Regions from separate parts of the Streptomyces sp. HUAS TT11 genome, predicted to be linked through region 1. Evidence: riboswitches for the same ligand, from Rfam matches in the RefSeq annotation. Region 1 holds a riboswitch; the other holds the start of a gene.
What was found. A riboswitch is a leader RNA that binds a small molecule or an ion and turns the genes downstream of it on or off. The one in region 1 is predicted to bind cyclic di-AMP.

Region 1 (20,012 bases):
CCGTCGAGGTACTCCTCGACGCGCCGCTGGACGCCGAGCCCGCCGGTCTCGACGGCGTCGCCACGATCATGGCGCGCGCCTTCTCCGAGGGCACCGACAAGCACTCCGCCGAGGGGTTCGCCGCCGAGCTGGAGCGCTGCGGCGCCACCCTCGACTCGCACGCCGACCACCCCGGCGTCCGGCTCTCCCTCGAGGTGCCGGTCTCCCGCCTGGCCAAGGCGCTCGGACTGCTCGCCGACGCACTGAGGGCGTCGGCGTTCGCGGACGGCGAGGTGGAGCGCCTGGTGCGCAACCGCCTCGACGAGATCCCGCACGAGATGGCCAACCCGGCCCGCCGCGCCGCCAAGGAGCTCTCCAAGGAGCTGTTCCCGGCCTCCTCGCGCATGTCGCGTCCGCGCCAGGGCACCGAGGCGACGGTCGAGGACATCGACTCCGCCGCGGTCCGCGCCTTCTACGAGCGCCATGTGCGCCCGGCGACGGCCACCGCCGTCGTGGTCGGCGATCTGACCGGCATCGACCTCGACGAGCTCCTCGGCGAGACGCTCGGCGCCTGGACGGGCTCGCCGGGCGCACCCCGCCCCGTCCCCCCGGTGACGGCCGACGACACCGGCCGCGTGATCATCGTGGACCGCCCCGGAGCCGTTCAGACGCAGCTGCTGATCGGCCGCATCGGCGCCGACCGCCACGACCGGGTGTGGCCCGCCCAGGTGCTCGGCACGTACTGCCTCGGCGGCACCCTGACCTCCCGCCTGGACCGGGTCCTGCGCGAGGAGAAGGGCTACACCTACGGAGTGCGCGCGTTCGGCCAGGTGCTGCGGTCCGCGCCGGACGGCACGGGTGCGGCGATGCTCGCCATCAGCGGCTCCGTCGACACGCCGAACACGGGACCGGCGCTCGACGACCTCTGGAAGGTGCTCCGCACGCTCGCCGCAGAGGGTCTGACCGACGCGGAGCGCGATGTCGCCGTGCAGAACCTGGTGGGAGTGGCACCGCTCAAGTTCGAGACCGCGGCCGCCGTCGCGAGCTCGCTCGCCGACCAGGTCGAGCAGCACCTTCCGGACGACTACCAGGCGACGCTGTATCAGGCGCTCGCCGGGACGGGCACGGTGGAGGCCACGGCCGCCGTCGTGAACGCCTTCCCGGTGAACCGGCTGGTGACCGTCCTGGTGGGCGACGCCGCGCAGATCGAGGAACCCGTCAAGGCGCTCGGGATCGGCGAAGTGAGCGTGGTGGCGGCCGAGTAGACCGACGCCCCGCGTCCGCAGGACCGAAGTCCGTGCGCGCGGGAAGCCGTCGAAGCGGCCGTGCCCATCGGGCGCGGCTTCGGTGCGGGCCCCGGTGATGTCGGTCACCGGGGCCCTGCCTCTTGGACTTTGTCCGTATTGCCATAGAGACGGTGGCTCTGCCCTGTGGGATGCGCTACAAACCCTCTGATCGGTTTGGCGATCGAAACAGGGCCCTCTTAGCGTCATCCGGGCTGTCCGTCAGGCACCGCGCCGCATCCGCGGCACCGGACAGCCATCGCCGAGTCCCCGTACGGCGCGAGCCAGGGGAGCCGGGGACCCACCCTCCTGCGCCGCCTTCGTGGCCGGAGGGGCCCGCTGCCGCCGTCCCTGCGGCCGCCAGCGGGCCCGATCCCTGGGGTGAATCGGGCGTGAAGCCCGTAGGAGACCTTCCTGCTCCGAACCCGTCAGCTAACCCGGTAGGCGAGAGGGAAGGAAAGGACCAGCCACACACATGGCGTTCACCTGCGCCACCGGGAAACACCGCCGTCCGAGCCGCGTGAAGCGCACGACCACGAACGCCGTGGGCGTCGCCGCGCTCACCACCACCGGCGTCATCGGTGCCCTGGCAGCTCCGGCGTTCGCCGCCGGCACCCCTGTCGAGCAGACCGGACTGATCCGGGCCGTCAGCATGGGCGACGAGGTCGCCGCGAAGATCGACGCCCAGGCCGCCGCCCAGAGGCAGGCCGCCGAGCTGAAGAAGGCCGAGGAGGCCGCCCGCAAGCGTGCCGCGCAGAAGGCGGCACAGGAGCGTGCGGCCAAGGTGCGCGCCGCCCGTGAGGCCGAGCGCCGTCGCCTGAACGCCTTCGTGGCGCCGATCTTCCACTCCTACGTCTCCACCGGGTACAAGACCGGCGGCTCCCTGTGGTCCAGCGGTTCGCACACCGGCATCGACTTCCATGCCGCCAGTGGCACGCCCGTGCACGCGGTCGGCTCCGGCACGGTCGTCGAGACGGGCTGGGGCGGTGCGTACGGCAACCAGATCGTCATCAGGATGAACGACGGCACCTACACGCAGTACGGCCACCTGTCGTCCATCGGGGTCTCCGCGGGTCAGCGGGTCACTCCCGGCCAGCAGATAGCCCTCTCCGGGGCCACCGGCAACGTCACCGGGCCGCATCTCCACTTCGAGGCCCGCACGTCCCCGGAGTACGGCTCGGACATGGACCCCGTCGCGTATCTGCGCGCTCACGGCGTGAACGTCTGACGATCCACCTCCGAGAGGCGCATTCGAAACGGGGGCGGCCCCGGCTCCCGAGCCGGGGCCGCCCCCGTTTCGAACGGCCGTCTGTCCAAAAAATATCCATGGATTCCGGCCCGCCGTCGGAAATGGCGAAGCACTGCAATAGAGTCGGTTGAACACACGTCAGCCGACGACGTTTCGCGGTGATTAAGGCGGAGGTCGGACATGCGTATTCCGGCGCACTCGGTATGCACGGCGATCCGTGACGACATCGTCTCCGGTGTCCACGAGCGCGGCAGCCGGCTCACCGAGGAGCTTCTCGCGCGCCGGTACGGAGTCTCCCGCGTCCCCGTGCGGGAGGCGCTGCGGACACTGGAGGCCGAGGGCTTCGTCGTCACCCGCAGACACGCGGGCGCGTGCGTGGCGGAGCCCACCGAGCAGGAGGGCGCGGATCTGCTGGACATGCGGATGCTGCTCGAGCCGCTCGGCGCCGCGCGCGCCGCCCAGCGGCGCACCGAAGCCCATCTCAAGGTGCTGCGCGGTCTGGTCAGGCTGGGCCAGGATCGGGCCAGGACGGGCGGCAGCGAGGATCTGCGCTCCCTGGGCGGCTGGTTCCACGAGACGCTCGCACAGGCCTGCGGGAGCCCCGCGCTGACGTCCACGCTCGCCCAGTTGCGGCACAAGATCGCCTGGATGTACACGGTCGAGGCGCCGCTCAGCCCCGTGGAGTCCTGGGCGGAGCACGGCGGCATCGTGGACGCCGTCGCACGCGGGGACGGCGAGCGGGCGCGGGCCGCCATGGCCGTGCACACCGAGCGTGTGACCGCCGCGCACCGGCTGCGCCTTCCCGGGTCCGCGGGCGGTGTGAGGACCTCGCAACATGCCGTAAACATGTCAGGGCTACGGCATTAACACGGGCACCGTATACAAAGAGGGATATCGGGGCGGGACTTAATTTCCGCTGCCCTTGTTCCCGCGTGCGCAGGAAAACCGGTGCGTACGATTTTCGTGTGCCGTGCCGAGCTCTTTTCCATGGGTTCCGGAATTCCCGCGCGGACGCGGAGCGGGTCGCCCTCGACGGCCGGAAAAGCGCGGAGCCGCGTCCGCCCGCATGGCGGAAGCGGCTCCGCCGCGTGGTGGTACCCGAAGGGTCAGACGGTCTCGGGAAGCTCCTCGAGACCCTCCGCGACCAGCTTGGCCAGGCGGTTCAGTGCGGCGTCGGCGCCTTCCGCGTCGGAGGCGAGGACGATCTCCTCGCCGCCCTGGGCGCCGAGGCCGAGGACGGCCAGCATGGACCTGGCGTTGACCGGGTCGCTGCCCGCCTTGGCGATGGTCACGGGGATCCCGGAGGCCGTGGCTGCCCGGACGAAGATGGAGGCGGGGCGGGCGTGGAGACCCTCGGCCCAGCCGACGTTGACGCGGCGCTCAGCCATGTGATGCTGCCCTTCAGGTGTTTCAGGTTGTCTAGACCAGTGTTCCACAGGTGAAGCGCGCCCAGGAAGGGGCGGCGGTCCATCCCGCCGGGCCCGGCTCGGTTCCCCTCAGCCTGCCTCGCGCCCCTGTCCGATGCGAGCCTTAGTCTGGGGCGCATGCAGACCGCGTCGGATCGGCACGACTACCCCGCCCACTGGGAGGCCGACGTGGTGCTGCGCGACGGCGGCACCGCGCGCATCAGGCCCATCACCGTCGATGACGCCGAGCGCCTCGTGAGCTTCTACGAGCAGGTCTCGGACGAGTCGAAGTACTACCGCTTCTTCGCGCCGTATCCGCGTCTGTCCGCCAAGGACGTCCACCGCTTCACGCACCACGACTTCGTGGACCGGGTGGGACTCGCCGCGACGATCGGCGGCGAATTCATTGCAACTGTACGGTATGACCGCATTGGCGTCGGCGGGATGCCCGCGTCCTCACCCGCGGACGAGGCCGAGGTCGCCTTTCTGGTGCAGGACGCCCACCAGGGGCGCGGCGTGGCGTCGGCCCTCCTGGAGCACATCGCCGCGGTGGCCCGGGAGCGCGGCATCCGCAGGTTCGCCGCCGAGGTACTGCCGGCCAACAACAAGATGATCAAGGTGTTCACGGACGCCGGGTACCGGCAGAAGCGCAGCTTCGAGGACGGCGTCGTACGCCTGGAATTCGACCTGGAGCCCACCGACCGGTCGCTCGCGGTGCAGCGTGCCCGGGAGCAGCGGGCCGAGGCCCGCTCCGTGCAGCGGCTCCTCGCGCCCGGCTCGGTCGCCGTGATCGGCACCGGCCGTGCGCCCGGGGGAGTGGGCCGCGGCGTCCTGGACAACCTCCGGGACGGCGGGTTCACCGGCCGCCTGTACGCGGTGAACAAGGCGCTGCCCGAGGACCAAAAGGAACTCGACGGGGTGCCCGCCCACCGCTCCGTACGGGACATCGCCCAGCCGGTCGACCTCGCCGTCGTCGCGGTCCCCGCCGAACATGTCCCCGAGGTCGTCGCCGAGTGCGGTGAGCACGGGGTCCAGGGGCTCGTGGTCATCTCCGCGGGTTACGCCGAGAGCGGCCCCGACGGGCGCGAGCGGCAGCGGGAGCTGGTGCGGCAGGCGCGCTCGTACGGCATGCGGATCATCGGGCCGAACACCTTCGGGATCATCAACACCGCACCCGGGGTCCGGCTGAACGCCTCCCTCGCACCCGAGATGCCGCGTCCGGGGCGCATAGGCCTGTTCGCGCAGTCCGGCGCCATCGGGATCGCCCTGCTCTCACGGCTGCACCGGCGCGGCGGAGGCGTCACGGGGGTCACCGGGGTGTCGACCTTCGTCTCCTCCGGGAACCGTGCTGACGTGTCCGGCAACGACGTCCTCCAGTACTGGTACGAGGACCCGGACACCGACGTCGCCCTGATGTACCTGGAGACCATCGGCAACCCGCGCAAGTTCAACCGGCTGGCGCGCCGCACGGCCGCGGCCAAGCCACTGGTCGTGGTGCAGGGCGCGCGGCACGGCGGCGCTCCCCAGGGGCACGCCGTACGGGCCACGCGCCTGCCGCACGCCACGGTGTCCGCGCTGCTGCGGCAGGCCGGCGTCATCCGGGTGGACACCATCACGGAACTGGTGGACGCGGGGCTTTTGCTGGCCAGGCAGCCGCTGCCCGGTGGGCCGCGGGTGGCGATCGTCGGCAACTCCGAGTCGCTGGGACTGCTGACCTACGACGCCTGTCTGGCCGAGGGGCTGCGCCCCTTGCCACCGCTCGACCTGACGACGGCCGCCTCGGCCGAGGACTTCCACCGGGCGCTGGCCGCGGCACTGGCCGACGACGCCTGCGACGCCGTCGTGGTGACCGTGATCCCGGCGGTCGGCGAGTCCTCGCCCGACGACGCAGCCCTGGCCCAGGCGCTGCGTTCCGCGGCGGCCGCGGCCCCCGCCAAGCCGGTGCTCGTGGTGCACGTGGAGCTGGGCGGGATGGCGGAGGCGCTGTCCGCGGCGACGAGCACGTCACCCCAGGCGCAGCGCGGCGACCTCCCGCCTCCGGCGGATCCGCCCCGCGCCGCGGCGCAGGCTCCGGAGGAGGCCCGCCTCATTCCCGCCTATCCCGCCGCCGAGCGTGCCGTCCGGGCTCTCGCCGAGGCCGTCAAGTACGCCCGGTGGCGGCGCGAGGCCACCGACCCGGGCAAGGTGCCCGAGTACGACGACGTGGACGAGAAGGGCGCCGCCGAGCTGATCCACGGGCTGCTCGCCCGCGGGGAGGGACTGACGCTCGGCACCGACGAGACCTGCGACCTGCTCACGCGGTACGGCGTACATGTGCGCAGGGCGCTGCCCGCGGCCACGCCCGAGGCCGCCGTGGCGGCCGCCGGCGAGATCGGCTACCCGGTGGCCCTCAAGGCCACCGCCCCGCATCTGCGACACCGCGCCGATCTGGGCGGTGTTCGTCTCGACCTCGCCGACGAGGAGCAACTGCGGCGGGCCTACACCGAGTTGACCGAGCTGTTCGGCCGGCCGCAGGAGCTGAGGCCGGTGGTCCAGGGCATGGCGCCACGCGGCGTCGACACCTTCGTACAGGCCGTCATCGACCCGGCGGCCGGTGCCGTGCTCTCGTTCGGACTCGCCGGGGCCGCCTCGCAGCTCCTCGGCGACACCGCGCACCGGCTGATCCCGGTCACGGACCGCGACGCCGCCTCCCAGGTGCGGTCGATCCGGACGGCCCCCCTCCTGTTCGGCTGGCGCGGTTCCGCCCCCGTGGACACGCCCGCCCTCGAGGAGCTGATGCTGCGCGTGTCGAGGCTGGTCGACGACCATCCGGAGGTCGTCGCCGTCACCCTGGAACCGGTCGTGGTCGCCCCGCACGGTCTGAGCGTGCTCGGTGCCACCGTGCGGCTCGCGCCGCCGCCCGCCCGCGACGACCTCGGCCCGAGGACGCTGCCGGTGTACTGAGCGGCGACAAGCGTGCCTCGCAGTCAGTGCGCCCCCGTAGGATGGACGTCATGGCCAAGACCAGTACGACGACCCAGGGGCTGCGGGCGGCGATCGAGCGCAGCGGCTACTACCCGGCTCTCGTGGCCGAGGCGGTGGAAGCGGCCGTGGGCGGCGAGCCCATCCGGTCGTACCTGGTCCATCAGGAGACCACGTTCGACGCGAACGAGGTGCGCCGCCATGTGACCGTGCTGGTCCTCACCGGCAACCGCTTCATCGTCAGCCACACCGATGAGCAGGCCGCCGACGACACCTCCCCGACGCCGTACGCGACGACGTCCACGGAATCGGTGAAGCTCGGCCGGATCTCGTCGGTCGTCGTCAGCCGCGTGGTCGCCAACCCGGAGTCGTACGCGCCCGGCACGCTTCCGCGTGAGGTCGTCCTGACGATCGGATGGGGCGCCGTCTCCCGCATCGACCTGGAACCCGCGGCCTGCGGCGACCCCAACTGCGAGGCGGACCACGGCTACACCGGCAGCTCGACCGCCGACGACCTCAGCCTGCGCGTCAGCGAGACCGGGGACGGCCCGGAGACGGTGCGCCAGGCGCTCGCCTTCGCGCAGTCCCTCTCCGAGGCGACCGCGGACCTCGCCGGCTGATGGCACTGACCACCTGGGACGACCATCCGGAGCCGCTCGCCGCCGGATCCGCGCCGCTCCCCGAGTACGGCACCGGCTCACTGGCCGACCTCCTGCCCACCTTGGCCGCGGGTATGGGGGTCCCGGGTCAGGCCGCCGCCATACCGGAGCTGACCGCGGCCGACCGCAACTGCGTGTTCCTGGTCGACGGCCTCGGGTGGGAGCAGCTGCGGGCGCACCCCGAGGACGCGCCTTTCCTCACCTCGCTCCTGGCGTCCTCGCGGGGCGGCACCGGCCGGCCGATCACGGCGGGCTACCCGGCGACCACCGCGACCTCGCTCGCCTCGGTCGGAACGGGGCTGCCGCCCGGCGCGCACGGTCTGCCCGGCTACACGGCGCGCAACCCGGACACCGGGGAGCTGATGAACCAGCTGCGCTGGCAGCCCTGGACCTCGCCGCGCCTCTGGCAGCCCTACCCCACCGTCTTCCAGCTGGCCCACGAGGCGGGCGTGCACACCGCCCAGGTCTCCTCCCCGGCCTTCGAGAACACCCCGCTGACCAAGGTCGCGCTCAGCGGTGGAACGTTCCTCGGGCGGCTGACGGGCGAGGACCGCATGGACCTCGCGGCCGAGCAACTCGCGGCGGGCAACCGGGCGTTGGTCTACACGTACTACGCGGAGCTCGACGGCGCCGGACACCGCTTCGGCGTCGACTCGGACGCCTGGCGGGGCCAGCTCATGTATGTCGACCGGCTGGTCCAGCGGCTCGCCGAGCAGCTGCCCCCGCGCACCGCTCTGTACATCACCGCCGACCACGGCATGCTCGACATCCCCTTCGACGAGCGGCACCGCATCGACTTCGACGAGGACTGGGAACTGCGGGCCGGAGTCGCCCTGCTGGGCGGCGAGGGCCGTGCCCGCCATGTGTACGCCGTGCCGGGCGCCGAGAACGACGTGGTGACCTGCTGGCGCGAGGTGCTCGGCGAGCAGTTCTGGGTGGCCTCGCGGGACGAGGCGATCGCGGCGGGCTGGTTCGGTCCGCACGTCGACGAACGGGTGTACCGGCGCATCGGCGACGTGGTCGCGGCGGCGCACGACGATGTCCTCATCATCGCGTCCGAGCGGGAGCCGAAGGAGTCGGCGATGGTCGGCAACCACGGCTCGATGACACCCGTGGAACAGCTGGTGCCCTTGCTCCAAGTACGTACCTGAGCGCGGTGCACGTCCCGGCGCCCGGTACGCTCCCCGAGATCCGCACGTCCTGACCCGAAAGGTCCTCATCCCCTCATGCCCGAGCTGGTGTTCTTCTCCGGAACGATGGACTGCGGGAAGTCGACGCTGGCTCTCCAGATCGAGCACAACCGCTCGACGCGCGGGCTGCAGGGCATCATCTTCACGCGGGACGACCGGGCGGGCGAGGGAAAGCTCTCCTCACGGCTCGGCCTGGTCAGGGACGCGGTCGAGGTGGCGGACGGACAGGATCTGTACGTGTATGTCGTGGACCATCTCTCGCAGGGCGGGCGCGCCGACTATGTGATCGCGGACGAGGCGCAGTTCCTCGCGCCGGTGCAGATCGACCAACTCGCCCGTGTGGTCGACGATCTGGGGCTCGACGTCTACGCCTTCGGTATCACGACCGACTTCCGCAGCAAGCTCTTCCCCGGGTCGCAGCGTCTTGTGGAGCTGGCGGACCGGGTCGAGGTCCTCCAGGTGGAGGCCCTGTGCTGGTGCGGCGCCCGGGCCACCCACAACGCCCGTACGGTCGGCGGGGAGATGGTGGTCGAGGGCGCGCAGGTGGTCGTGGGGGATGTGAACCGTTCCGCGGACGAGATCGGCTACGAGGTGCTGTGCCGTCGTCACCACCGCCGTCGAATGACGGCCGCCTCCGCCCGTGCGGCGGCGCTGTCCCCGGACGTCCTGCCCGTGGCGTCCACCTGACGCCTCACCGGTTCGGCCGGTGGGTCAGCCGAGCGGGCTGACCACGGAGAAGGTCGCGCCCTCGGGGTCCGCCACCGTGATCATGCGGCCCAGGGCCGTGTTGCACTGTGCCCGCACGACATGGCCGCCCAGCTCGACGACCCGGTCGGCGGTCTTGTCCGCGTCGCTGACCTGGAAATACGTCATCCAGTGCGCTCCCCGGTCCCGGGGCAGATCATGCCCGACGCCATGGATGCCGGCGACGGGACGGCCCTCGGTGTGGAGGGTGACGTAGTCGAAGTCGGGCGAGACGACCGGTTCCTCGGCATAACCGAAGACCGTCCGGTAGAACGTGGCGACGCTCGCCGTGTCGTAGGTGATCAGCTCGTTCCAGACCGGGGTGCCGGGGACGCCCGTCAGACCCGTGCCGAGGTGGTCGGCCGCCTGCCAGATGCCGAAGACCGCGCCCATCGGGTCGCAGGCGATCGCCAGCCGGCCGGCCTCGGCCGCGTCCAGCGGGCCGACACCCACGGTGCCCCCGCAGCTGCGCACCTGCTCGGCCGTCGCGTCCACGTCGTCCGACCCGAGATACGGGGTCCAGGCGATCGGCAGATGCCGGTCCAGGGGCAGCTGGCCGATGCCGGCCACCTCGTAGCCGTTGAGCAGCGCCCGGACGTAGGGCCCCAGGGGCTGTGGCCCGGGCTGGAACTCCCAGCCGAACAGCGCGTGGTAGAACTCCTGGGTCGCGGTCATCCCGTGCACCATCAGACTCACCCAGCACGGCGTGCCGGGTGCGTGCCTCTCGTGCGTCGTGCCGGTCAGGCCCGCCGACCCCCGTGCCTCGGTCATGGTCACTCTCTCCTCGGCCCCTTGTGGCGGCCGTTCGGCCTCCGCCTGCGCACTGCCCCGCCGCGTATCCGCATCGGCACGCTCCCTGCCGATGCCCACACGGTCGGTCGCACCCCGCTCTCCGGCCGCTCGTGTCGCGGCGCCGTACGGTCGGAGAATGCCCGGAGAAAGGTTTCTCGTCCGTTTCGGCGCGATTGCCGTGTGTTGACCATCAGCTGTACAGCATGTACCCGCTCCCGTACACCGGGTGAACGGACCTGTCCGGCGGAGCAGGGTAGCCGGACATCGGCGACTCGGCCACCCCGTGCGCGAGGATGGGGGTCATGAAGGCCATCATCTCCGCATCCGAACTCGCGAGCGACTTGGCGGCGTCCCGGCCGCCGACGCTCCTGGACGTCCGCTGGCAGCTGAGCGCTGCGGCAGCGGCCGGCGCTCCTCCCTTCGACGGGCGTGCCGCCCATGCGTCGGGGCACATTCCGGGCGCCGTGTTCGTGGATCTGGACGCCGATCTCGCGGGCCCGCCCGGGCCCGCCGGTCGGCATCCGCTGCCCACCCTGGAGCATTTCGGCGCGGCGATGCGGGCCGCGGGCGTGGTCTCGGACGCGCCGGTCGTGGTGTACGACGGCGGTCAGGGATGGTCCGCCGCCCGCGCATGGTGGATGCTGCGCTGGACAGGGCACCCGGACGTCCGCGTGCTCGACGGCGGACTGGCCGCCTGGGAGGGGCCGCTGGCCACCGGCGCCGAGGAGCCGGTCCCCGGCGACTTCCGGCCCGTACCGGGCGGGCTGCCGCTGCTGGACGCCGACGGCGCCGCGGCCGTGGCCCGCACCGGGCTGCTCCTGGATGCCCGGGCCGGCGAACGCTACCGGGGCGAGGTGGAGCCGATCGACCGGGTGGGCGGCCACATCCCCGGCGCTGTGTCGGCGCCGACGACGGAGAACGTGACCGGGAGCGGCCACTTCCTGCCCGCCGTCGAGCTCGCCCGGCGCTTCGAGTCACTGGGCGTCAAGGAGGGCACCGAGGTCGGTGTCTACTGCGGATCGGGTGTCTCCGCCGCACACGAGGTGCTGGCGCTCACGATCGCGGGATTCGGGGCCGCGCTCTATGCGGGGTCGTGGTCGGAGTGGTCGGCGGACGACAGCCGTCCGGTCGCGGTGGGCGCCGACCCCCAGTGAACACGAGGGGCGGGGAACACGCCCTCGCGTGTTCCCCGCCCCTCGTCCGTCTCTCTGCTACTCCTGCTTCTTGCGCCGTGTTCCGAACACGATCTCGTCCCAGCTCGGGACCGCGGCCCTGCGGCCCGGGCGGACACCGTCCGCCTCCGCCTGCCGGTCCGTCGCGCCGACCAGACGGTCGCGGTGGCTGCCGACCGTGCGCGGCATGAGGACGTCCGCGTACGCCGAACCGGCCGAGGCCGCGGGAGCGGGCGGCTCCTCCGCCGCGGGCTCCTGGACGGGTTCCTCCGGCGGGTCCGCCGGGCGCTCGGGCACCACCAGGTCCCCACGGAAGCTGGGCACCGCTTCGAGGAGGCTGGTGAGCGAGTCCCGCTCCCCGGTGGTCTCCTCCGCGGGCTCCGAGGACTGCGCCGGAAGCACGGGGCGCTCCGCCTGGCGCTCGAGGGCGCGGTCCATCCGGCCCTCGCGCGGCAGACGCGCGATCCTCGGCACGAAGGGATGACTCGGCTCGGACGCCGCGAGGTCGTCGGACTCGCCGATCAGCGAACGTGCCTCGTCGTCGACGGCCTGGACGAGCCGCCGGGGCGGGTCGTACGTCCAGCTGGCGGAGTGCGTCTCGCCCGCCACGAGGTAGACGAGGAGGACCTCCCAGGTGCCGTCGTCGCGGCGCCAGGAGTCCCACTGAACGGTGTCCTTCTGTGCACCGCGGAGCAGCAACCGCTCCTGGACCGCCTCGCCGAGTTGGGGACCGGCGTTCTCTCCGGGCCGGCGCACGGGCGTCTTGCGGGCCCGCTCGGCCATGAAGGCGCGCTCGGCGAGGACGGGTCCCTCGAAGCGGCGGACACGGTCGACGGGGATTCCGGCGAGCTGCGCCACCTCTTCGGCGGACGCGCCGGCACGTATACGCGCCTGGATGTCTCGGGGGCGGAGATGGCTCTCCACCTCGATCTCGATCTGGCCGAGGCGGGGACGGTCGCCGCGCACGGCGGCGCGGAGCCGTTCGTCGATCGGAAGCGTGTACTCCGTGCTGTCCGCAGCCTTCAGCACCAGCCGTGTGCCGTCATTGGAGACGGCCACGACACGCAGTTCGGGCATGGGGACCTCCCGGGTGGTGCCTGCCGACGTCACGTGCGTCGCTGCTTCCGCTAGTCGAGTGTGGCCTGCCCGGGTGCAGCCTGCCACAACCTTGCCGAGTTGCCCGGCGTGTCGGGCACCTGCCCTGGATCGCCGTTATGGCACGGTTACCTATCCGCAACGCTAAGTGACCAACTCCGTCACCCTGTGCAACTAGCCCCCTCCAAACGGTCCAGCAAGGCCCTGGACACCCTGGCGGGAGACCGGACCCAGGGCTCGCAACAGTACTCCATTCGGGCCACGTAAGTGGATCGGCACGCCGCCCAACTTCTGGCAAGGGGTGCGAGTTGGTCGCCCGTTGTGCCGTTTTCGTGCACATCAAACGTGGCGCACCTCACCCAATTGCCAGAATCGGAGCGAATTGTTTCGGACGCGCGTCCCTCATTTCATGCGGTCGGGCGACGGAAACGGGTGCGGATACGGGCGCAGAAGGGGGCGGGGGCGGAAGGTGAAGGAAGCGGCCGGATATGAGCGGTCCTCGGACGGCCGCCCCCGGTCCTGCTAGGCCCCGAGCGTCCGGCGCAGGTAGTCGTTCCCGAAACGGCGGTCCGGGTCGAGGCGGTCCCGCAGAGCGGTGAACTCCCCGAAGCGCGGATAGACCTCCGCGAAGTAGTCCGCGTCCCGGGTGTGCACCTTGCCCCAGTGCGGGCGGCCGCCGTGGGCCGTGAATATCTGCTCGGCGGCGGTGAAGTAGGACCGATACGGCGTACCGCGGAACATGTGTACGGCGATGTACGCGCTGTCCCGACCGGACGCGGTGGAGAGCGTGATGTCGTCCGCCGGTGCGGTGCGGACCTCGACCGGGAAGCTCACCCGAAGGGTTGAGCGGTCGACCATGGTCTTCAGTTCACGCAGCGTCTGCGGCAGGGCTTCCCGGGGGACGGCGTACTCCATCTCCACGAACCGCACCCGGCGCGGCGACGTGAAGACCCGGTAGGCGATGTCGGTGTACGTACGGGCCGACAGGGCGCGACTGGAGACGCCGGCGATGGCCGGGACGGCGGCGGGCACGGCACGGCCGACCCAATTGGCCACCTGGAAGACGCCGTTGGAGAGGAACTCGTCCTCGAACCAGCCGCTCAGCTGCCCGACCGGCTTCGGGGGCCCGGCGCTTCGGTTGTTGCGCTTGGTGTTGGTGCTGCCCGTGTGCGGGAACCAGTAGAACTCGAAGTGCTCGTTCTCGGTCCACAGTTCGTCGAACTCGGCAAGGACCCTGTCCAGGGGCATCGGCTCCTCGCGGGCGGTGAGCAGGAAGAGCGGTTCCACCGCGAAGGTGATCGCCGTGATGACCCCCAGGGCGCCGAGGCCGACGCGTGCGGCCGCGAAGACGTCCGCGTTCTCCTTCTCGGAGCAGGTCAGCACCGAGCCGTCCGCTGTGACCAGTTCGAGTCCCCTGATCTGGGCGGCGATGGAGGCCGAGTCCCGACCGGTGCCGTGCGTACCGGTGCTGGTGGCGCCGGAGACGGTCTGCTCCATGATGTCGCCCATGTTCGTCAGGGACAGCCCCTCACGCGCGAGGGCGACGTTGAGCCTCTTGAGCGGGGTGCCCGCCTCGACGGTGACGGTGCCCTCCTCGCGGTCGATGCGGCGGATGCCCGTCAGCAGTTGAGGGCGGATCAGTACGCCGTCGGTCGCCGCGGTCGCCGTGAAGGAGTGCCCGGTGCCGACCGCCTTCACCCGCAAACCGTCCTCGGCCGCCTTGCGCACCGCGGCGGAGAGCTCCTCCACCGAGGCGGGGGCGACCTCTCGTACGGGGTGGGCGGTGACGTTCCCCGCCCAGTTACGCCACGTGCCGCTCTTCCCGCTCACTGTGGTGCTCATGGGACCCTCCCCGCTGCGGAGCCGGCCTGCCCAGCCGGCGGTACCCGAGGAAACCGACCGCGACCGCGACGGCCCCGGACAGCGCCGGAACCTCGTACCCGGCCTCCGCGCCGGCGGCATCGATCACCTTGCCGGCCACGGACGAGCCGATCGCCACGCCGACCGCGAGCCCGGTGGACACCCAGGTCATCCCCTCGGTCAGGTGCGCGCGTGGTACGTGCCGCTCGATGAGGGCCATCGTCGTGATCATCGTGGGTGCGATGGACAGGCCCGCAACGAACAGCGCCACGGCCAGAGACGGCAAGTTTCCGACCAGTTGGAGGGGGATCATACTCACGGCCATGGCGCATATGCCCAGTAGCCATCTGCGTTCCGGCGCACCGGTGAAGCGCAGCAGTCCGAAGACCAGGCCGGCGGCGCAGGAACCCGCCGCGTACAGCGCCAGGACGACGCTCGCGGCCGCCTTGTGGCCCAGTTCGTCGGCGAAGGCGACGGTGACCACGTCGACCGCGCCGAAGATCGCTCCGGTCGCCGTGAACGTGGCCACCAGAACCTGGAGGCCGGGGGAACGCAGCGCCGTCCCGCCGCTGTTCCGCTCCCGGGGGTGCGGTGCGGGTTCGGTGGAGCGCTGGGCGGTCAGCCAGAAGACGCCGGCCGCCAGGAAGCAGGCGGCGAGCAGGGGGCCTGCCTCCGGGAACCAGGCCGTGGACAGCCCGATCGAGATGATGGGCCCGAAGATGAAGCAGACCTCGTCGACCACCGACTCGAAGGAGTAGGCGGTGTGCAACTGCGGGGTGCCCCCGTACACGGCCGCCCAGCGGGCCCTGATCATGGCGCCGAGGCTCGGCACCGCGCCGATGCCGGCGGCGCACACGAACAGCACCCAGTCCGGCCAGGTGAAGTGCGCGGTCAGCAGCAGACCGGCCGCCGCGAGCAGCGCGACGAGCGTCGCCGGGCGCAGCACCCGGCGCTGCCCGTGCCGGTCCACCAGGCGCGAGATCTGCGGTCCGATCGCGGCCGCGGACAGGGCGAGGGTGGCGGAGAGGGCGCCCGCGAGCCCGTAGCGCCCGGTGAGCTGCGAGATCATCGTCACCAGGCCGATGCCCATCATCGACAGCGGCATCCGGCCCAGGAAGCCGGCGGCGGAGAAGCCCTTGGAGCCGGGGGCGGCGAACAGGGCGCGGTAGGGGCTGGGCACGGGGTCTCCGAAGCGTCCGGTAAGGCGTGAAATGCGAGCATGTGCCTTACGAGTCAGGAAACCCTAACGTATGCCGGGCAGAGGGCTCGCACCAGTGTTCGGGCAGGCTCGGGTCGGGTCCGAGGGCACGCGGCCGGGCGGCGGGGGTGTCGTCCGAGGCGGGTGGCAGGATCGTAGACATGCCCGATGCACTGGATGCCAGCCCGTACGACGCCCTCTTGCTCCTCTCGTTCGGAGGCCCGGAAGGGCCGGACGACGTGGTTCCGTTCCTGGAGAACGTGACCAGGGGCCGGGGCATCCCCAGGGAGCGCCTGAAGGAGGTGGGGCAGCACTACTTCCTGTTCGGCGGGGTCAGCCCCATCAACGGCCAGAACCGCACCCTCCTCGACGCCCTGCGCAAGGACTTCGCCGAGCACGGTCTGGGTCTGCCGGTCTACTGGGGCAACCGCAACTGGGCGCCCTATGTGACGGACACCCTGCGCGAGATGGTCGCGGACGGGCACCGCCGCATCCTGGTCGTCGCCACCAGCGCCTACGCCTCCTACTCGGGCTGCCGCCAGTACCGCGAGGACCTCGCGGGCGCGCTGGCCACCCTGGAGGAGGAGGGCCGCCCGCTGCCGAGGATCGACAAACTGCGGCACTACTTCAACCACCCCGGTTTCGTCGAGCCGATGATCGAGGGCGTCCTGAAGTCCCTGGCCGACCTCCCCGAGGACGTCAGGGCCGGCGCGCACATCGCCTTCAGCACGCACTCCATCCCGGACTCCGCGGCGGACACCTCAGGCCCCGCCGAGGGCCACGGAGAAGGCGGCGCGTACGTACGGCAGCACCTGGACGTGGCACGGCTGATCGCGGACGCCGTGCGCGAGCGGACCGGCGTCGAGCGTCCCTGGCGGCTCGTCTACCAGTCGCGCTCGGGTGCCCCGCACATCCCGTGGCTGGAGCCGGACATCTGCGACCATCTGGAGGAGCTGCACGGTGCCGGTGTCCCGGCGGTCGTGATGGCGCCCATCGGGTTCGTCTCGGACCACATGGAGGTGCTGTACGACCTCGACACGGAGGCGACGGCCAAGGCGGAGGAACTGGGACTGCCGGTGCGCCGCTCGGCCACCGTCGGTGCCGACCCGCGCTTCGCCGCCGCCGTCCGTGACCTGATCGTCGAGCGGGCCGCGACCGAGCGCGGGCGGCAGGTGACGCCCTGCGCGCTCGGCGCGCTCGGCCCGAGCCACAACGTCTGTCCGGTGGGGTGCTGCCCCGCCCGTGCCCCGCGTCCCGCCGCCGCGGGCGCCGACAGTCCGTACGTGTGAGGAGCACCGTGACCGAGCAGCCCCGGTCGTCCGACCGGCTGAGGAACGAACTTCTGGAGATCGCGCTGGAGGCCGCCGCCCGGGCGGGCTCCTTCCTGCGCGACGCGCGGCCCGAGGACCTGGGCGTGGCCGCCACCAAGTCCAGCGCCATCGACGTGGTCACCGAGATGGACATCGCCGCCGAGAAGCTGATCACCGGGCTGATCTCCGACCGCCGGCCGGACGACGGCCTGCTCGGCGAGGAGGGGGCCAGCGTCGAGGGCAGCAGTGGTGTCGAATGGGTGATCGACCCCATCGACGGCACGGTCAACTATCTGTACGGGCTGCCCAGTTGGGCCATCTCCATCGCGGCCCGCCAGGACGGGGAGACGCTTGTCGGGGTGGTCCACGCACCGATGCGGGGGGAGATCTTCCGGGCGGTCCTGGGAGAGGGCGCGTTCGTGAACGACCGCCCCGCGCGTGTGCGCCCCGCGTCGGAGCTGGGTCTCGCCCTGGTCAGCACCGGCTTCGGGTATCTCGCCGAGCGCAAGGCCCAGCAGGCCGAGGTGGCCCGGCGGCTGATCCCCGAGGTGCGGGACATCCGCCGGGGCGGCTCCGCGGCGATCGACCTGTGCGATGTGGCGGCAGGCCGTCTGGACGCGTACTACGAGCGGGGGCTGAACCCCTGGGACTACGCGGCGGGCGACCTGATCGCCCGTGAGGCGGGCGCAGTGACCGGCGGGCGCCCCGGGGAGCCGCTTTCCCCGGCGCTCACGGTCGCGGCGACTCCGGGCCTCTTCGCACAGCTCCAGGCCAGGCTGGACGAGCTGGGGGCCTGGCACGACTGACGCCGCGACGCGCCGATCGGGACGGGCCGCGGAAAAACTCCGCGGCGCCACCCGATCGGCCGCGGCGGTCTGGGCCGTACGGGGTACGCGGCGCCGGCGCACCGACGTGGACCGCCCGCGGCGGCGGGACGGCGGGGCGGTGGCCGATCGGCTGAGCGCGGCCCGGAACGGCCCGAAGGGCTCGGCCGCACGGATGAGCCGCGTCCGCCGTCCGGGAGCGGCGGAGCAGGCTTCCAGGGCCCGGGCGAGGGTACGGCCGGGCGTGCTCACCCCCGGCGCAGGACACGGAGCGGGCCCCGGCCTGGATCTGCCCGGGGCCCGCTCCGCGCGAGCTGATCAGACGCGTGTCGCGCCGACTTCCACACCGTGCTCGGCGGCAAGGCGGTGCAGGTCGTCGAGCTCCGACTGCTCGACCTCCGCGAGGAAGTCGTCGCCGGTTTCGCGGGCCCGCGTCAGGTCGGACTCGGTAGCCCGTATGCGCTGCAGAAGTCCTGCGGTGAATGCGTCCATGCTGCGCCCCCTCGTCGTGGGTCGTGGGTGTGTGGCACGGGGGTGTGCCCTTCGGAAGGGGCGATCACGTCTTCTGGGTGCCCAGCGCTGCCCTGGCTGGGCGGCGACGGTGCCGGACACCCACGCCCGCTCTACGGGAAGTCGAGCAGCCGACCACATGGTGGTGTGCCACATGCAGAGCGTGATCGCGGGGTGTAAAGCCGTCCTCCCCCCGCTCCCTTCCGCGGAAACCTCAACCCTCCGAGAAAATTTCTCATTCCCGGACCCCTCGGACGGGCTTCCCGAGTCCTCCCGGCCGTCTTACAGCCGGTTTACGGCCGAAAAGGGCAGGATGGAGCCCTCATCCATGACAGACCCGTCCGTGGGCTGCCCGCAGCAGGGCTACGCGGGTGGACACAGGAAGGACAAGCGACGTGCGCGTACTCGTCGTCGAGGACGAGCAGCTGCTCGCCGATGCGGTGGCCACCGGACTGCGCCGGGAGGCCATGGCCGTCGACGTCGTGTACGACGGCGCGGCAGCCCTGGAGCGCATCGGCGTCAACGACTACGACGTCGTCGTCCTCGACCGGGACCTGCCGGTCGTGCACGGCGACGACGTGTGCCGCAAGATCGTCGAACTGGGCATGCCGACCCGGGTGCTGATGCTCACCGCCTCGGGTGACGTCAGCGACCGTGTGGAGGGCCTGGAGATCGGCGCCGACGACTACCTGCCGAAGCCGTTCGCGTTCAGCGAGCTCATCGCGCGCGTGCGCGCCCTCGGCAGGCGTACGAGCGTGCCGCTGCCGCCCGTCCTGGAGCGTGCCGGGATCAAGCTCGACCCCAACCGCCGCGAGGTGTTCCGCGACGGCAAGGAGGTCCAGCTGGCGCCCAAGGAGTTCGCGGTCCTGGAGGTCCTGATGCGCAGCGAGGGCGCCGTCGTCTCGGCCGAGCAGCTGCTGGAGAAGGCCTGGGACGAGAACACCGACCCCTTCACCAACGTCGTGCGTGTGACGGTCATGACCCTGCGCCGCAAGCTCGGTGAGCCGGCCGTCATCGTCACCGTGCCCGGCTCGGGATACCGGATCTGATGACCGTGGCCACCACACCAGCACCGCCTACGGCGCCGCCCAGGCCCACCTGGGACCCCCGCAGGCCGGAACCCCCGTTCCCCTGGCTGCGCCCGACCATCCGCATAAGGCTCACCCTGCTCTACGGCGGCATGTTCCTGATCGCCGGCATCCTGCTGCTGTCGATCATCTATCTGTTCGCCGCGCACGCACTCAATGTGGGCAGCGACCTGCCGTTCAAGATCCTTTCGGGCCAGGTCGCCAGCGACACCTGCAACTTCCCGTCGTCCCCGACGGCGAACGAGCTCAACAACGCGATGAACGCCTGCGTGAACGAGCAGCGCCAGCACGCCCTGGACAACCTGCTCAGCCGCTCGCTGCTGGCCCTGCTCGGCCTCGCCGTGATCGCCTTCGCCTTCGGGTACGCGATGGCGGGCCGCGTCCTGTCGCCGCTCGGCCGGATCACCCGGACCGCCCGCGCGGTCGCCGGCTCCGACCTGTCCCGCCGGATCGAGCTGGACGGCCCGGACGACGAGCTCAAGGAGCTCGCCGACACCTTCGACGACATGCTCGAGCGGCTGCAGCGGGCGTTCACGGCCCAGCAGCGGTTCGTCGGCAACGCCTCGCACGAGCTGCGCACGCCGCTCGCGATCAACCGCACCCTCCTGGAGGTGCACCTGTCCGATCCGGGGGCCCCCGTGGAGCTCCAGCAGCTCGGCAGGACCCTGCTGGCGACCAACGAGCGCAGCGAG
Region 2 (10,072 bases), 5.0 Mb from region 1:
AACCGACCGACCGCCCGCTCAGTGCTGCCCGAGTTCACCGAACGCACCGGCTACGGGCAGCGGACCCTCGATCCGTACGCAAAGCTGCTGGACGAGCGGATCGTGTTCCTGGGGACGCCGGTCGACGACATCTCGGCCAGCGATGTGATGGCGCAGTTCATGCACCTCGAGTACCTGGACCCGGACCGGGACATCTCGCTGTACATCAACTCCCCCGGCGGCTCGTTCAGCGCGATGACCGCCGTCTACGACACGATGCAGTACGTCAGTTGCGACGTGGAGACGGTCTGCCTCGGTCAGGCGGCGTCCGCGGCGGCCGTTCTGCTCGCGGGCGGCGCACCCGGCAAGCGGTTCGCACTGCCGGGCGCACGGATCCTGATCCACCAGCCGTCCCTGCCCGAGCCCGTCCAGGGGCAGGCCACCGATCTGGCCATTCAGGCCGCAGAGTTGACGCGTACCCGCAATCAACTGGAGGACATGCTCGTACGGCACACCGGCCAAAGCCCGGAGCGCATCGCGGCGGACATCGAGCGGGACAAGATCTTCGACGCGCCGGCAGCCGTGGAGTACGGGCTGGTCGACGGCATCATCACGAGCCGCAAGGCGTCCCGCACCGCGCCCGGCGCGAGGTGAGCGCCCGATGCTGCCCCCCGAACTTCCCCCGTTGCCCGCACTCACCCGCGCCGAGGCCGAGTTGATCGACCGCTACCTCGATGTGGTCGATCTCCTCGGCCGCATCAACCCGGTGCACTCCGGTGACACCTACCGCGGACTGCGGGCCGCCCAGGCCCTGGTGAGCAAGGCGTCGGCACTGCGGGAGGCGCTGGCGCTCATGCACCAGAGGGGGGAGAACGAGTTGCACGGCCCCACTCTCACCCGGGCGCTGCGGGTCCTGGACGGCGAACGCCGCGCCGCCCGCATCGCGCTGCCGCCCGGTGCGGATTGACGGGATGTGACTGACGCGCAGTGGACGGCGAGTTGCGGCGGCAGGGGTCGTCGTGTGGTGCTTCGGGGGGCACCGACCGTCCACGCGCGGTTCAAACGAACCAAATGGTGTACCCCTGGTTGGAGTAGGGACCCCTCCTTCGGAGAGCCCGCGAAGTTGGGCAACGCGCGTAGCCCGAGGGCGGAATGAGGTGCTCCGGTGCAGGTCGGGGCCTCACTCGTCCCCCCAACGGCCCCCGGTCGCAGGGATGTCCAGCCGAACGAGTGAGTGGTGAGTAACACCACAAACCCCCGATTTCGTTGTGATTTTCCGACGCCTGTACGTGAAGATCCCTTCCTGACGACAAGCCCCCGCCACCCGCGGCGGGGCGGTCCGGGCGGACGCCGAATCCTGCCGCCGCCCGGACGACCGGTCGACAGGAGTGGATCGGCAGGAGTGGAGGACCCGGCAAGGCGGGCCGTCCGAGAGAGATCCGGACGGTCCTTGGGGTGAAGCCGCGTGAGCGGCCGGGCTACTTCGCCAGCCCGAATCCGACAGGTCATCCTTCACAGGCGGCTGACGAAGGGTTGCGCATGTCTGCGCTCAATCGTGTCCCGTCGCTGTTGACCCGGGCCGGCACCGCCTCGGCCCTCACCCTCGCCGCCGTCGGCGGCAGCATCACCGTCCCCGGTCTCAGCGCCGACGCGGCGGCCGCTTCCCTGGCGACGAAGGCTCTCCAGGTCGCGGCGGCGAAGAGGGGCGCCCCGTACCAGTACGGGGCCACCGGGCCACGTCGCTTCGACTGCTCGGGGCTCACGCTGTACGCGTTCAAGAAGGCGGGCAAGAAGCTGCCCCGGACGGCCGCGGCTCAGTACAACAGGACGCACCACATCTCCGCCTCCCGGCGCAGGGCCGGAGACCTGGTGTTCTTCCACTCGGGTCGGAACGTCTACCACGTCGGCATCTACGCCGGGAAGGGAAGGATCTGGCATTCACCGAAGACCGGTGACGTCGTGAGGCTCCAGAAGCTGTGGACGAAGCGCGTGTGGTACGGCCGGGTCGGCTGACCCGGCCGGTGGGGTGGCGGCGCGACACGCCGCCGCCCCACCCGCGCGTGAGGCGGTCCGGAGCGGTTACTCGTTGACCATGGCCGACCGATCCCCCCACGACGAACGGAACGAGACGCCGCTGGAGCGCGCCGATCGGAACTTCGCCGAGCTGCTGCAGGAACTGCGCGTCATCCAGACAGGTGTGCAGATCCTCTTCGCCTTCCTGCTCACCCTGGCCTTCACCCAGCGCTTCCCGTCCCTCGACACCGCCCAGCGCACCACATACGTCTGCACCCTCCTGCTCTCCATGCTGGCCGCGGTGCTGTTCATGGCACCCGCCGCGCTGCACCGCACGCTCTTCCAGCAGCACGCCAAGCCGGCCATCGTGCGGATCTCGTCCCGTCTGGCCGCCGCGGGACTGGTGGTCCTCACACTCGCGTTCACCGGGTCGGTGCTGCTGGTGGTGGATGTGTCCCTCGGCCGCGCCGCCGGTATCGCGGCCTCCACCGGCACCTTCGTGGTCTGCGCCGGGCTGTGGCGCATCATGCCCCGGCTGGTCCAGCGGGCCGTCGTCAGATCAGCAGCGGCTCCAGAACGAGCAGCAGGCCCAGAGCGGTCAGAGCACTCCCGGTGACCGCTTCCAGCGCTCGTGCCGTGCGCGGGCTGCGCAGCCACCTGCCGAGCCTGTCGACCAGCAGCGCGACGACGGGGAACCACACCAGGGCGAGCACGAGAACGATCAGCGCGAGCTCCAGGGTCCGGGGAAGCGCGGGGCTGCCCGCGGGCACGAACTGCGGCAGCAGGCTCAGAAACGTGAGGGAGGCCTTCGGGTTGAGGGCGTTGGTCACGAACCCCTGCCACATCGGCCGCCCCGAAGAGGCCTCCTGTTCCGCCCGCGGCGGCGCGGCGGCGGGGCGCGGGCGCCAGGACGCACCCAGTGCCCGCACACCCAGATACAGGACGTAGGCCCCGCCGAGCAGTTGGAGCGTGCGGAACAGCCCGGGCACGGCCACCAGCACCGTCGCGACCCCGGCGACGGCAAGCGTGGTGTGGATGAGCAGCCCGGCCGCGATCCCCAGGGCGCACGCGACACCGGCCCGCCGGGAGATCAAGGCGTTGCGCACGACGACGGTGAAGTCGGCACCGGGCATGGCGACCATGCCTGCGGCGACCCCGGTGAAGGCGATGAGCTGTGTGTCCATGCGCCCCACCCTGCCGGGCACGGGCCTTCAGCAGGTATATGGAATATCCTGGGTCTGTCTTAAGCATCTCTTTGGTCTCGTCGATCCCCCGAACCCAAGGGGCCCATGTGTACGACCCGACACGACTCGCGGCGCTGGTGGCGGTGGCCGAGGCCGGTTCGATCACCCGGGCCGCCGAGCGACTCGGCTACACCGCGCCCGCGCTCTCCCAGCAGCTGACCAAACTGGAACGCGAGGCGGGAGCGGCCCTGCTGGTGCGCCACGCCCGCGGGACGCGGCTGACCGGCGCGGGCGAGCTGCTGGTGGTGCGGGCTCGACGGGTACTGGACGAGCTGGAGCGGGCGCGGCACGAACTGGCACGCCTGGCGGGCCTCGCGGGTGGCACCCTGCGGCTCGGCACCTTCCCCACCGCGGGAATCCATCTGCTGCCACCGGCACTGAGCGCCTTCCGCCGGGCCTATCCGGACGTCGAGCTGGCGGTCGCGGACTACGACCCGCCGACCGGGGTCCAGGCGGTCGCGGCGGGCGACATCGACCTGGCGCTCACGCACACCTACGAGCCCGCCGAACCGGTACCGCTGCCGGCCTCGGTGTCCCTGGACCCGGTACTGGTCGAGGAGCTGGTGCTGGTCACCAGCCCCGGCCACGCGCTCACCGCGGACGCCTCACGGCTGCCCCCCGCCGAGCTGGCCGGGCAGCCGCTGATCAGCATGGCGCCGCGGCACCCGGCCAGGCAGGGCGTGGAGGCCGCTCTCGCCGCTGCCGGGGCCACCCCGTCCGTGGTGGTGGAGACACCGGGATACGCCGTGGTGTGCGCACTGGTCAGTGCGGGGCTCGGGGTGGCGGTGGTGCCGGAGATGGTGGCCAGGACCGCGGCGACACCGGTGGGGTCGCGTCATCTGGAACCGGGCACCCTGCGCCGTACTGTCTCGGTCGCCTACCGCACCGACGAGGCGGCACCCGCGGCCGACGCCTTCCGGGCCCTGCTGCGCGGCGCCTTCGGCCGCGCGGCCCGGCACGTCTGAGGAGGCGCGGCGTCGGGCCCGCCGGTCCGGGCACGGCCACCGCCGCTTCAAGGTTCCTGCTGACCGACGGCCGTGACGGACTGCACCGGTGCGGCCCACGGCAGTTCGATCGCCACCGTCTTGCCTCCCTCGCGGGTGGGTCGCACGGTGAGTCTGCCGCCGTGCTCCGCGGTCAGCCAGCGGATGATCACCATGCCGCGGCCGTTGTCCTGCTGCACGGCCGCGGGCAGTCGCTTGGGGAAGCGCGGATGACTGTCGGTGACCCCGATGCGCAGCAACTCGTCCCGGTCGAGCACGATGTCGACCGTGAACGTGGGGGACTGACCAAGGGTGTGCTGCACCGCGTTGGTGGCGAGTTCGGAGACGATCAGGCGTACGGTGTCGGCGACTTCGGTGTCGCTCGGCAGTCCCCATTCGGCGAGGACGTTCGAAACATATTGTCGGGCGGCGGACACCGAGGCTGGATCGCTCGGCAGAGTGACGGATGCTTCCTGATGGTCTGCCATGGCGACGTCGTCCCTTTCCCTCGGGACCGGAGTCCGACACGGAGCGGTTGGTTCAGTAGCGGTCCCGGACTTGGTGCTGCGCGCCACACTGCCATCACCAGGGCCCCATCGGGTGCGATCCCTCGAGATATGCATATATCTGTCGCCCGAAGCGGTGAACTCTGCGACGACCGACCGTATTTGGGTGGGTGACGGACGCATCCTCTACCGTCGCCGTGAAAACCGCGCGCCATGCGGAGGGAGTCGGCCATGCAGTACGGACCAGCGGTGCGCCGTCGCAAACTCGGCACCGAATTACGTGCCCTGCGGACCGGGGCGGGGCTCACGAGTGGTGAGGCCGCGTCTCTCGTCGGCTGGCACCAGTCGAAGGTGAGCCGGATCGAGACGGGTGCCAGCGGTGTGAAACCGACCGATGTGCGTCTGCTGCTGGACGCGTACGGTGCCGAGGACCCCGAGTTGCGCGAACTGCTGCTCGTACTGGCCGGCTCCGAGGACGGCGGCGGGCGGCAGAACTGGTGGCACGCGTACCGCGGGGTGCTGCCGCCGACCTACCGCGACTTCATCAGTCTGGAGTCGCAGGCGAGCGGGATGCGCACGCTGGAGACCTCCGTGGTGCCGGGGCTGCTGCAGACGCCCGAGTACGCGCGCGCCGTCACCCGGGCCGCCGTGGGCGCGCTTCAGGAGGCCGAGCTGGACACCCTGGTGGAGGTGCGGCTGGCCCGCCAGGACGTACTGCGTGCGGATCCCCCGCTCGAACTGTCCGCCGTCCTGGACGAGGCGGTGCTGCGCCGGGTGGTCGGGGGCCCGCAGGTGATGGCGCACCAGTTGCAGCGGCTCCGGGAGGCGGCCCGGCTGCCGCAGGTGCGGCTTCAGGTCCTGCCGTTCGCCGCCGGGGCACACATCGGGGTCACCGGGCCTTTCGTAATCTTCTCATTTCCGAGCAGATCTGATCTGGATGTCGTCGTTCTCGACCACTTGACGAGTAGCCTCTACCTCGAGCGGAAAGAAGACCTCCAGGCCTACAGCGAGGCCTTCGACGCCCTTCAGATCCACGCCCTTTCACCCGAGGACTCGTTGGATTACATCGCCGCGTTGGCCGGCGAAGCATAAGGAGGCACCATGTCAGCACTGCCTCGGCACATCCCCGCCAGTACCTCCTTGCACGGCGTGCGATGGCTGCGCAGCAGCCGGAGTACGGGAATGAACAACTGCGTGGAGACCGCGCGGCCGACCGCCGGGCGCTGGACCGGACTTGTGGCCGTGCGCGACTCGAAGAACGTGACCGGCCCCGCCCTGCTGTTCACCCCCGACGCCTGGGAGGATTTTCTGACCGGACTGAGCTGATCACCTTCGAAGCAACTCAGGCATATATCAGCCAAATTTCCGCTGATTTCCGAGTCACTTCCGTAGCGATCACTCCCTCACGACTGCCTACGACTCCGGGCGCACCACCCGTACGACGCGCGATGCACGGCCGTTTCGCCGACTCACGGCCGCGTCTCGCCGATCACACGTACGGCGCGCTCGACCTGCTCATCGGTCAGGTCGGCGCGAGCGGTCAGTCGCAGTCGTGAAATCCCGTCGGGCACCGACGGTGGGCGGAAGCAGCCGACGGCGAGCCCCGCCGAGCGGCAGTCCGCCGCCCACCGCAGGGCCAGTTCGGGGGAGGGCGCCCGCACGGAGACCACGGCGGCGTCCGGCCGCACCGCCTCATGGCCCTCGGCCGTGAGACGTGCGTACAGCGCCGTCGCCACCGCGCGGGCCCGTTGTGCACGCTCGGGCTCGCGGCGCAGCAGGCGCAGCGCCGCGAGCGCCGCGCCCGCCGCGGCCGGAGCGAGCCCGGTGTCGAAGATGAACGTCCGGGCCGCGTTGACCAGATGGTCGATCACCCGCGCAGGCCCGAGGACTGCGCCGCCCTGGCTGCCCAGCGACTTCGACAGGGTCACGGTCACCACCACGTCCGGCGCGCCCGCGAGGCCCGCCGCGTGCGCGGCACCCCGTCCGCCGGCGCCGAGCACCCCGAGTCCATGGGCGTCGTCGACGACCAAGCCGGCGTCGTACTCACGACAGACGGACGCCAGTTCGGCCAGCGGGGCCGCGTCGCCGTCGACCGAGAACACCGTGTCGGAGACCGCGACGGCGGGCCCGCGGTGGGTGTCGAGTGCCTTGCGGGCCGCCTGGGGATCGGCGTGCGCGACGACCTGGGTGGTGCCCCGCGCGAGCCGGCAGCCGTCGATGAGCGAGGCGTGGTTGCCCGCGTCGGAGACGATCAGGGAGCCGTGCGGCGCGAGTGCGGTGACCGCCGCCAGGTTGGCGGCATATCCGGAGGAGAAGACGAGGGCCGACTCGACACCGCAGAACTCCGCGAGCTCGCGCTCCAGATCGCCGTGCAGCTCGGTGGTGCCGGTGACGAGCCGGGAGCCGGTCGAGCCGCCGCCCCACACCCGGGCCGCCTCCGCAGCCGCCTCGGTGGTCTCCGGGTGGCGTGCCAGACCCAGATAGTCGTTGCTCGCCAGGTCGAGGAGCGGGGAGTCGGCGGCGCGGGGGCGCAGCGTGCGCACGAGTCCCGCTCGGCGGCGTGCCCGCGCCTGCTCGTCGATCCAGCCGAACGCCATGGGTCCTCCGGGTCTTTTGTAGGCAGTGCACAGACACTAGCGGGACGACCAGCCACCCAGGGTGTGGCAATACCCACACGTCGAACGGAGTCTGTTGTGCGAAGTCTCCTTGGCCCGGACCCCTCGGGTAGGACAGGATCGGTCTCCATGGACCTGCTGAACACGCTGGTGGACAAGGGGTTGCGGCGCGAGTTGCCGACCCGCGAGGAGGCTCTGGCCGTCCTCGCCACTTCCGACGACGACGTGCTCGATGTGGTGGCCGCGGCCGGCAAGGTGCGCCGCCACTGGTTCGGCCGACGGGTGAAACTCAACTATCTCGTCAACCTCAAGTCCGGCCTGTGCCCCGAGGACTGCTCCTACTGTTCCCAGCGGCTCGGTTCGAAGGCCGGGATCCTCAAGTACACCTGGCTCAAGCCGGAGGAGGCATCCAGGGCCGCGGCGGCCGGTGTCGCGGGCGGGGCCAAACGGGTGTGCCTGGTGGCGAGCGGCCGCGGGCCCACCGACCGGGACGTGGACCGGGTCTCCGACACCATCAGGACCATCAAGGAGCAGAACGAGGGCGTCGAGGTGTGCGCCTGCCTCGGCCTGCTCTCCGACGGCCAGGCCGAACGGCTGCACTCGGCCGGCGCCGACGCCTACAACCACAACCTCAACACGTCCGAGGCGACGTACGGGGACATCACCACCACCCACACCTACGCCGACCGCGTCGACACGGTCAACAAGGCGCACGCCGCCGGCCTGTCGGCCTGCTCGGGACTGATCGCCGGTATGGGTGAGAGCGACGAGGACCTGGTCGACGTCGTCTTCGCGCTGCGGGAACTGGACCCCGACTCCGTTCCGGTGAACTTCCTGATCCCCTTCGAGGGCACCCCGCTCGCCAAGGAGTGGAACCTCACCCCGCAGCGGTGTCTGCGGATCCTCGCGATGGTGCGGTTCGTGTGCCCCGATGTGGAGGTGCGTATCGCGGGCGGGCGCGAGGTCCACCTCCGCACGCTCCAGCCGCTGGCCCTGCACCTGGCCAACTCCGTCTTCCTGGGTGACTACCTGACCAGCGAGGGCCAGGCGGGCAGGGCCGACCTGGAGATGATCGCGGACGCCGGGTTCGAGGTGGAGGGCACGGACCGGCTGACGCTGCCCGAGCACCGTGTGTCCGGTGGCTGCGGATCGCACGAGGGCGCCGGATGCGGAGCCCACGAAGGCGCGGGGTGCGGGGCCCACGAGGACGGCGTCGCCGGTGGGTCCGACTCCGCGCCGCAGGCCGGCGAGCCCCGCACCGATCTCGTCGCCGTCCGCCGCCGGGGCGCCGGAACGGATCTCGCGCCCAATGCCTGATCTGTCCGTGGACGAACTGCTGGCGATCGACCGGCAGCACGTCTGGCATCCGTACGGTCCCATGCCCGGCCGGCAGGAGCCGCTCGTCGTGGAGTCGGCGAGCGGAGTGCGCCTGCGTCCGGCCGACGGCTCCGGCGAACTGGTCGACGGCATGTCGTCGTGGTGGTCGGCCATCCACGGCTACAACCACCCGGTGCTGAACGAGGCCGTGCGCGAACAGCTGACGCGGATGAGCCATGTGATGTTCGGCGGGCTCACCCATGAGCCCGCCGTCCGGCTGGCGAAGCTCCTTGTCGACATGTCGCCCGACGGTCTCGAGCATGTCTTCCTCGCGGACTCCGGATCCGTCTCGGTCGAGGTCGCGGTCAAGATGTGCCTGCAGTACTGGCGGTCGCTCGGCCGCCCCGCCAAACAGCGGTTGCTGACCTGGCGGGGCGGCTACCACGGCGACACCTGGCATCCGATGTCCGTGTGCGACCCCGAAGGCGGGATGCACGAGCTGTGGCGGGGCGTCCTGCCGCGGCAGCTCTTCACCGAGGCACCGCCGGCCGCCTACGAGGAGTCCTACGCCGACCTGTTGCGCGACACGATCGCGCGTCACGCCGACGAACTGGCCGCGGTGATCGTCGAACCCGTGGTGCAGGGCGCCGGCGGCATGCGCTTCCACTCCCCCGCCTATCTGCGGGTACTGCGCGAGGCGTGCGACGCGCACGACGTCCTGCTGGTGTTCGACGAGATCGCCACCGGGTTCGGCCGCACGGGCGCGTTGTTCGCCGCGGACCACGCGGCGGTGACCCCGGACGTGATGTGCGTCGGCAAGGCCCTGACCGGCGGCTACCTGACCCTGGCGGCGACACTGTGCACCCCGCGGGTGGCCGAGGGGATCTCCCGGGGAGAGGTTCCGGTGCTCGCGCACGGGCCCACCTTCATGGGAAACCCGTTGGCGGCCGCCGTGGCCCGTGCCTCGATCGAGCTGCTGCTCGGCCAGGACTGGCACGCGGAGGTCAAGCGGATCGAGACGGGTCTCACGGAGGGGCTCGCGGAGGCGGCGGCCGTGCCGGGCGTGCGTGAGGTGCGGGTCCTCGGCGCCATCGGGGTCGTCCAGCTCGACCACGAGGTGGACATGACGGCCGCCACCCGGGCGGCGGTGCGGGAGGGCGTCTGGCTGCGCCCGTTCCGCGACCTCGTTTACACGATGCCGCCCTATGTCACGGGGGACGCGGACGTGGCACGGATCGCGCGCGCGATGCGCGCGGCGGCACGGGAGGGCTGAGATGTCCGTACTGGTGATCACGGGGACCGGCACCGAAGTCGGCAAGACGGTGACGACGGCTGCCGTGGCGGCGGCGGCCCTCGCCGCGGGCCGGTCGGTGGCCGTCCTCAAGCCCGCACAGACGGGGGTGCGGCCCGACGAA

Region 2: another riboswitch for cyclic di-AMP. It lies ahead of ACSHXN_RS34190 (C40 family peptidase); the one in region 1 lies ahead of ACSHXN_RS11940 (M23 family metallopeptidase).

The regions. Positions count from the first base shown of each region.
Region 1 is NZ_CP196184.1:2,637,885-2,657,896, reverse strand. It holds gene ACSHXN_RS11945 (M16 family metallopeptidase) at 1-1,244, shown strand, start outside; cyclic di-AMP (ydaO/yuaA leader) riboswitch at 1,513-1,724, shown strand; gene ACSHXN_RS11940 (M23 family metallopeptidase) at 1,738-2,490, shown strand; gene ACSHXN_RS11935 (GntR family transcriptional regulator) at 2,692-3,378, shown strand; gene ACSHXN_RS11930 (HPr family phosphocarrier protein) at 3,618-3,899, opposite strand; gene ACSHXN_RS11925 (bifunctional acetate--CoA ligase family protein/GNAT family N-acetyltransferase) at 4,056-6,860, shown strand; gene ACSHXN_RS11920 (DUF5998 family protein) at 6,911-7,498, shown strand; gene ACSHXN_RS11915 (alkaline phosphatase family protein) at 7,498-8,688, shown strand; gene ACSHXN_RS11910 (thymidine kinase) at 8,764-9,414, shown strand; gene ACSHXN_RS11905 (VOC family protein) at 9,439-10,242, opposite strand; gene ACSHXN_RS11900 (sulfurtransferase) at 10,566-11,417, shown strand; gene sepH (septation protein SepH) at 11,475-12,512, opposite strand; gene ACSHXN_RS11890 (D-arabinono-1,4-lactone oxidase) at 13,053-14,372, opposite strand; gene ACSHXN_RS11885 (MFS transporter) at 14,332-15,570, opposite strand; gene ACSHXN_RS11880 (ferrochelatase) at 15,750-16,877, shown strand; gene ACSHXN_RS11875 (inositol monophosphatase family protein) at 16,886-17,704, shown strand; gene ACSHXN_RS11870 (hypothetical protein) at 18,041-18,214, opposite strand; gene ACSHXN_RS11865 (response regulator transcription factor) at 18,628-19,281, shown strand; gene ACSHXN_RS11860 (sensor histidine kinase) at 19,287-20,012, shown strand, end outside.
Region 2 is NZ_CP196184.1:7,614,911-7,624,982, reverse strand. It holds gene ACSHXN_RS34200 (ATP-dependent Clp protease proteolytic subunit) at 1-633, shown strand, start outside; gene ACSHXN_RS34195 (hypothetical protein) at 641-946, shown strand; cyclic di-AMP (ydaO/yuaA leader) riboswitch at 1,318-1,515, shown strand; gene ACSHXN_RS34190 (C40 family peptidase) at 1,519-1,992, shown strand; gene ACSHXN_RS34185 (DUF6328 family protein) at 2,072-2,608, shown strand; gene ACSHXN_RS34180 (LysE family translocator) at 2,547-3,176, opposite strand; gene ACSHXN_RS34175 (LysR family transcriptional regulator) at 3,284-4,201, shown strand; gene ACSHXN_RS34170 (ATP-binding protein) at 4,249-4,707, opposite strand; gene ACSHXN_RS34165 (helix-turn-helix domain-containing protein) at 4,957-5,817, shown strand; gene ACSHXN_RS34160 (DUF397 domain-containing protein) at 5,827-6,051, shown strand; gene ACSHXN_RS34155 (8-amino-7-oxononanoate synthase) at 6,195-7,322, opposite strand; gene bioB (biotin synthase BioB) at 7,470-8,657, shown strand; gene ACSHXN_RS34145 (adenosylmethionine--8-amino-7-oxononanoate transaminase) at 8,650-9,930, shown strand; gene bioD (dethiobiotin synthase) at 9,932-10,072, shown strand, end outside.